Regions from separate parts of the Lysinibacillus sp. CNPSo 3705 genome, predicted to be linked through region 2. Evidence: a T-box and tRNA genes for the amino acid it is inferred to sense, from the RefSeq annotation. Region 2 holds a T-box; the other holds one or more tRNA genes.
What was found. A T-box is a leader RNA that pairs with one kind of tRNA and senses whether it is charged. The one in region 2 lies ahead of ileS (isoleucine--tRNA ligase), so its partner is inferred to be a tRNA-Ile.
Positions count from the first base shown of each region.

Region 1 (3,396 bases), on a different contig from region 2:
TTGCCGGTGTAGCTCAGTTGGTAGAGCAACTGACTTGTAATCAGTAGGTCGTGGGTTCGACTCCTATCGCCGGCACCATTTTGAGCCATTAGCTCAGTTGGTAGAGCATCTGACTTTTAATCAGAGGGTCGAAGGTTCGAGTCCTTCATGGCTCACCATTTAAATTGCCAACAAAATATGCGGGTGTGGCGGAATTGGCAGACGCACTAGACTTAGGATCTAGCGCCGCAAGGCGTGGGGGTTCGACTCCCTTCACCCGCACCATTTTTAAAATTTCATAATTGCCAGGATAAATAAATCTTATGCACATGCGGAAGTAGTTCAGTGGTAGAACACCACCTTGCCAAGGTGGGGGTCGCGAGTTCGAACCTCGTCTTCCGCTCCAAATGTGCCGGGGTGGCGGAACTGGCAGACGCACAGGACTTAAAATCCTGCGGTAGGTGACTACCGTGCCGGTTCGATTCCGGCCCTCGGCACCATTTTGAGCACTTGGTTTGGGACCAAGGGGTCGTAGGTTCGAATCCTGTCATTCCGACCATTTTATGGGGCCTTAGCTCAGCTGGGAGAGCGCCTGCCTTGCACGCAGGAGGTCAGCGGTTCGATCCCGCTAGGCTCCACCATAAAAGATAACCAGTATAAAGATCCTGGCGGCGTAGCTCAGCTGGCTAGAGCGTACGGTTCATACCCGTAAGGTCGGGGGTTCGATCCCCTCTGCCGCCATCTTAAAGGACCTTTAGCTCAGTTGGTTAGAGCAGACGGCTCATAACCGTCCGGTCGCAGGTTCGAGTCCTGCAAGGTCCACCATTTATATAATATTACGGAGGTATACCCAAGTCTGGCTGAAGGGATCGGTCTTGAAAACCGACAGGCGGGTAACACCGCGCGGGGGTTCGAATCCCTCTACCTCCTCCATTTTATAGTTAAATGGTGCTTGAAAAACTCGAAAAGAATATATTATTAACGCGGGGTGGAGCAGTGGTAGCTCGTCGGGCTCATAACCCGAAGGTCGTTGGTTCAAATCCGGCCCCCGCAACCAAAATGGTCCCGTGGTGTAGCGGTTCCATATTTGCGGGTGTAGTTTAATGGTAAAACCTCAGCCTTCCAAGCTGATGTCGTGAGTTCGATTCTCATCACCCGCTCCAAGGGCCTATAGCTCAGCTGGTTAGAGCGCACGCCTGATAAGCGTGAGGTCGATGGTTCGAGTCCATTTAGGCCCACCACTATTCCGAAGTAGCTCAGTTGGTAGTAGCACCTGACTGTTAATCAGGTTGTCGCAGGTTCGAGTCCTGCCTTCGGAGCCATTTTTTTGTGGGGAAGTACTCAAGAGGCTGAAGAGGCGCCCCTGCTAAGGGTGTAGGTCGGGTAACCGGCGCGAGGGTTCAAATCCCTCCTTCTCCGCCATTGGCCCGTTGGTCAAGTGGTTAAGACACCGCCCTTTCACGGCGGTAACACGGGTTCGAATCCCGTACGGGTCATACTGAAATCATTATTCTTCTGCTTATCACGTTTAGAGATAATCGTGTATAACCTTCATTTGGCCTTGGCTCTACACTTTCTAAAAAGCTAAAAAACAACCTTAAGATCCGCGTCCCTCTCATAAATAAAACAATAAAATTAGGCAATTCATTTAGAAAAAATTAATATATTTAGTATTTGCTTTGTGTTCACTATTGAATTGGACAAATAATCCATGGTAAATGGTCATAATATTGGTATATCCTTTGGAATATATCTATCTTTCTTTTATAATGGGAATGAATAGAATTCATAGGAGGTAATAAATGTGAAAAAAAAGCAGAGTAAATGGATTATGAGTGCAGCTTCTGCTGCTTTAATTGCTGCAGCAGTTGTTCCTACTGCAAGTGCGGCTAATTTTACAGACATAGCAAAAAGTGACCATAAAGAGGCCATTTTGGCACTAGCAGATGCAAAAATTGTAGCTGGATATCCAGATGGTTCATTTAAGCCAAACGGGGTCCTTACGAAAGGCAATGTAACGAAATTTTTAGGGAAATGGCTAGTATTAGAACACTTCCAAGTGCCAGCAGACTACAATAAAAAAGTACGTTTTACAGACATGCCTACATCTTCAAAAGATAAAGAATTACTACAGTATGCAGCGCTTATAAATGATAATGGTATTTTCAAAGGGACTAACAATAAGTTATTACCTTCCGAGTATATCTCGCGCGAACAAATGGCTTCTATTTTAGTACGTGCAATTGAAAAAGTTTACGATATCGATTTAATTGCAATGTATAAAAAAGAAAACTTTAAATCATCTATTACAGATTTAAAAGTAGCTTCACCAGAAAATCATGAGGCTATCATCGCATTAGAATATGCAAAAATTACAAATGTAACGACATTTAATCCGAAAAAAACACTAACACGTGGTCAATTTTCGTCATTTTTACATCGTTCAATGACGAATATCGGTGAAATGGTAAGAGGGCCTGAAGTGTCCATCCAAACAGTTAAAGTTATAGATGCAAAAACACTACAGGTAACATTAACAGATGGGACAAGCCATAAGGTAACATTAGCGACACCGCTTACTGAAAATGTGGAAACGAAGGTAGATTTCAAAATTAATGACAAGCCATATTCCGCTGTTGTTACATATGAAGTAAATGAGTTAAATGTACAATCAATTGAGGGTATTAATGCTTCACAGATTAAAGTTGTTTTCAACCAAGCGATTGATCCACTTTCTGTGATAAAAGCAGATGGGAAATTACAGGATAATGTTGTAGCTTTCTCTAATGTCGATACTTTAAGAGCACTATCGGTTATAAAAACAGAAATCAGTGCTGATAAAAAATCAATCATCTTTACAATGAATGAACCATTAAAAGGTACACATCGTTATGTGTTCAGTAACATCAAAGCGGAAAAGGGCACAGTGCTTCAAAAAGTAGATGCGAATTTTGTTATTGCTGGAGATACACAAGCGCCTACGATTTTAGGCACAACGCAAGGAAAAAATTCTTCAATCGTTAAAGTGCAGTTTTCTAAGCCAATGGCAGCATTTCCAAATGAGCGCATTCAATTTACATTAGCAAATGGTACAAAGGTATCGAATGTAGTTGGAAGCATTGAGCAAAACTCAACTGAAGCAACATTTGACTTATCAGCTGCAACAATGAATGGTGTGTATTTAGCGCCTGGTACAGCTGTTCAAATTACATTCGTAGCGGCAACAGATATGGCAGGGAATATAATTTCACCGAACCCTTCTACTGTAACAGTGAAAAAGGGAGATAAGGATGGTGTTCCGCCGACACTATCTTCTGTTACACAAACTGGACCAAATACGTTCCAGCTATTGTTCTCAGAGGAGATTCAACCACTTTATTCATATGACCTTTCAGTGAAAAGCGGCCAGACTTCAAT
Region 1 is NZ_JAQZSD010000031.1:98-3,493, forward strand. Features, by position in the region: tRNA gene PVA17_RS13965 (tRNA-Thr) at 3-78, shown strand; tRNA gene PVA17_RS13970 (tRNA-Lys) at 83-158, shown strand; tRNA gene PVA17_RS13975 (tRNA-Leu) at 180-264, shown strand; tRNA gene PVA17_RS13980 (tRNA-Gly) at 311-385, shown strand; tRNA gene PVA17_RS13985 (tRNA-Leu) at 391-479, shown strand; tRNA gene PVA17_RS13990 (tRNA-Ala) at 545-620, shown strand; tRNA gene PVA17_RS13995 (tRNA-Met) at 647-720, shown strand; tRNA gene PVA17_RS14000 (tRNA-Ile) at 728-804, shown strand; tRNA gene PVA17_RS14005 (tRNA-Ser) at 820-912, shown strand; tRNA gene PVA17_RS14010 (tRNA-Met) at 962-1,036, shown strand; tRNA gene PVA17_RS14015 (tRNA-Gly) at 1,069-1,142, shown strand; tRNA gene PVA17_RS14020 (tRNA-Ile) at 1,144-1,220, shown strand; tRNA gene PVA17_RS14025 (tRNA-Asn) at 1,225-1,301, shown strand; tRNA gene PVA17_RS14030 (tRNA-Ser) at 1,311-1,401, shown strand; tRNA gene PVA17_RS14035 (tRNA-Glu) at 1,404-1,475, shown strand; gene PVA17_RS14040 (S-layer homology domain-containing protein) at 1,784-3,396, shown strand, end outside.
Region 1: it has a tRNA-Ile gene. The T-box ahead of ileS (isoleucine--tRNA ligase) is inferred to sense a tRNA for this amino acid. The anticodon was not compared.

Region 2 (3,396 bases):
CCCTAGAACTTCTCAGCAGAAGAAGCAAGACCCTGAGCGAAGCGGCTCGTCGGATGCCCTGAAGCAAAAATTAACCCCATTTTGATTTTTTTATAAATCCTTAAAATACCAATGAAATGATACAAATAAAAGAGTGATAATAGAGGTGAGGTTATATGGAGCATTTAATACAGCATTTTAGGAAAGATGAACAGCCTTTCATTGAACAAGTTGTGGGCTGGCAGCATGAGGTAGAGGATCGTTATGCTCCAAAGCTTACTGATTTTCTAGATCCCAGACAGCGCTTTATTGTAGCATCGATAATTGGGCAGTATGATACATTAAAAACAGCTAGTGCTGGGCTCTTTGATGAAGCAGAAAGACAACGCATGCTAATTTATCCTACTTATTATGAGCCTATGGAGGAAGATTTTCAGCTTACAGTATTTACGATTCAATATCCTGTGAAATTTGTCCAATTACGACATCCAGATGTCCTTGGAGCTTTGTTATCTTTAGGATTGGATCGTGGCAAATTCGGTGATATTCGTGTCAATGACCATCTTGTACAATTTGTAGTAGCGATAGAGGTAGTTGAATATGTACGCTTACATTTAACAGGCATTGGCAAGGTAAAGGTACATGTAGAATCGATTAAAGAGACGGAGCCTTTGCTACAAAACGAGGATGAGTGGCTAGAAGAATCTCATACTGTTTCTTCGATGCGTTTAGATGTGATTATTTCAACGATTTTAAAAATTTCTCGCCAAAAGGCACAAGCATTAATTACAGGTAAAAAGGTACGTGTCAATTGGACTGAACGAGATTCAGTTGCTTTTGAATTACAAGAAGGAGATATTTTATCTGTACGTGGAAACGGTCGAATAAAAATTATGATGACTGAAGGTCGTACAAAAAAAGATAAAATTCGTTTGCAAATCGGTCGATTGACCCAAAAAAGCTAAAAATCAAGTGAATTCCATTAATTTTTACTGCTAAGTTGTTGGAACAATTGTATAATAGAAAGTACGAATGTACATGTAAAGGAGAGAAGGATCGTATGCCATTATCACCTATTGATATACATAATAAGGAGTTTACTAAATCTTTCAGAGGTTATGCTGAAGATGAAGTAAATGAATTTTTAGATCAAATTATCAAAGACTATGAAATTTTGTTACGTGAAAAAAAGGAAGTAGACAGACAACTAGAAATTTCCTTAGAACAAGCGAGACATTTTAACTCATTAGAGGAAACGTTACAAAAATCAATTGTTGTTGCACAAGAAGCAGCTGATGAAGTACGAAGAAATTCTCAAAAAGAGGCTAAACTCATTGTGAAGGAAGCAGAAAAAAATGCTGATCGTATTATCAATGAGGCTTTAACAAAGGCCAGAAAAGTGACAATTGAAATTGATGAGCTGAAAAAGCAATCAAAGGTATTCCGTAATCGTTTTAAAATGCTTGTAGAAGCACAGCTGGATTTATTAAATGCAGACGATTGGGACCATTTGCTACAATATGATATTGACCTTACTGAAATTCAAGCATCTGTTGAAGAAGCACAGGAAGCCGATCAAGTTTAATCCTATAGTAGGTAGCAATAAGTGAAACTTGACGTGATAGTATGATTTTCATATACTAATGTAATAGTAATTATTTAGAACACATATGCAAAATAGGCAGAGACGAAGACAGTATTTGTTAGGCGTAGTTAAGCGATTTGGGGATAGTGCGAGCCCGAACAAGCAATTAACAATGAACATCACTTCTGAGCTAAAATAACTGAATGCAGTAAGTTATTTCGTGATGCACAACGTTAACGTGCTTGAAGAGTGGTAGTACGATTTTGTGCTACAATTAGGGTGGTACCGCGAGTATAAGCTTCTCGTCCCTTTGAGGGATTGAGGAGCTTTTTTTATGTTCAAATGGCGGAAGGCTTCCTTTGGCCCTATACTTTCGTTATTGAAAAGTATTGATTTTACTAATAACTTTTCTAAAACGACTGCCGTAAATATAAGTTATGCACACCCCCTAGAAAGTGAAATCACCTCTACGTTATGGTGATGAGTCTAATAATTGTCGTTTATTGAGCGCCTAAGTGCATATGTTCTTTGTTTGTAAACATAAAGGAGGAATTGAAAAATGGTTGAGTACAAAGATACTTTATTAATGCCAAAAACAGATTTCCCAATGCGTGGAAATTTACCGGCAAATGAACCGAAGATGCAAGAAAAATGGGATGAAATGGACATTAATAAATTACAGATGGAGCGTACTAAAGGATACCCTGAGTATGTATTACATGATGGACCTCCATATGCAAATGGTGATATCCATATCGGCCATGCATTAAACAAAGTGTTGAAAGATATGATTACACGTCATCGCTCGATGACTGGCTACCATGTAAACTATATTCCAGGCTGGGATACTCATGGTTTACCAATAGAGCAAGCACTTACGAACAAAGGTGTAAAACGCAAAGAAATGTCTGTTGCTGAATTCCGTAAATTATGTGAAGAGTATGCTTACGAGCAAATCGACAACCAACGTACACAGTTCCGCCGTTTAGGTGTTCGTGGTGATTGGGAAAACCCATATATTACATTAAAGCCTGAATTTGAAGCTCGTCAAATTGAAGTTTTCGGAAAAATGGCTGAAAAAGGTTATATTTATAAAGGGTTAAAACCAGTTTACTGGTCTCCATCATCTGAATCTGCACTTGCAGAAGCAGAGATCGAATATAAAGATATTAAATCGCCTTCTATTTATGTAAGCTTTGCGATTAAAGATGCTAAAGATGTTGTCCCAGCAGATGCTAAAATTATCATTTGGACAACAACACCTTGGACAATTCCGGCAAACTTAGGTATTTCTGTAAACCCTGAATTTATCTATGTAGTTGTTGCAGTTGCCGATAAAAAATTCATCATTGCAAAAGAATTATTAGCAACAGTTGCAAACGAACTTGAGTGGGAATCGTATGAAGTTGTTCAAGAAGTTAAAGGTGAAGCATTAGATCGAATTGTTGCACAGCATCCATTCTACGACCGTGAGTCTCTTGTGATGGTTGGAGAGCACGTAACTGCTGAAGCGGGTACTGGCTGTGTTCATACAGCACCAGGACACGGGGAAGATGACTATCATATTAGTAAGCAGTATGGTCTACCAATTCTTAGCCCTGTTGATAATAGCGGCTGCTACACAGATGAAGCACCTGGTTTTGAAGGTGTATTCTACAATGATGCAAACAAATTAATTACAGAAAAATTAAAAGAAGTCGGTGCATTAGAAAAGCTTAGCTTCTTTACACACTCTTATCCACATGACTGGCGTACAAAAAAACCAGTTATTTATCGTGCAACACCACAATGGTTTGCGTCAGTTGATGCATTCCGTGATGAGTTACTAGACG
Region 2 is NZ_JAQZSD010000013.1:63,553-66,948, forward strand. Features, by position in the region: gene PVA17_RS08050 (YlmH family RNA-binding protein) at 156-944, shown strand; gene PVA17_RS08055 (DivIVA domain-containing protein) at 1,040-1,564, shown strand; T-box leader at 1,655-1,877, shown strand; gene ileS (isoleucine--tRNA ligase) at 2,124-3,396, shown strand, end outside.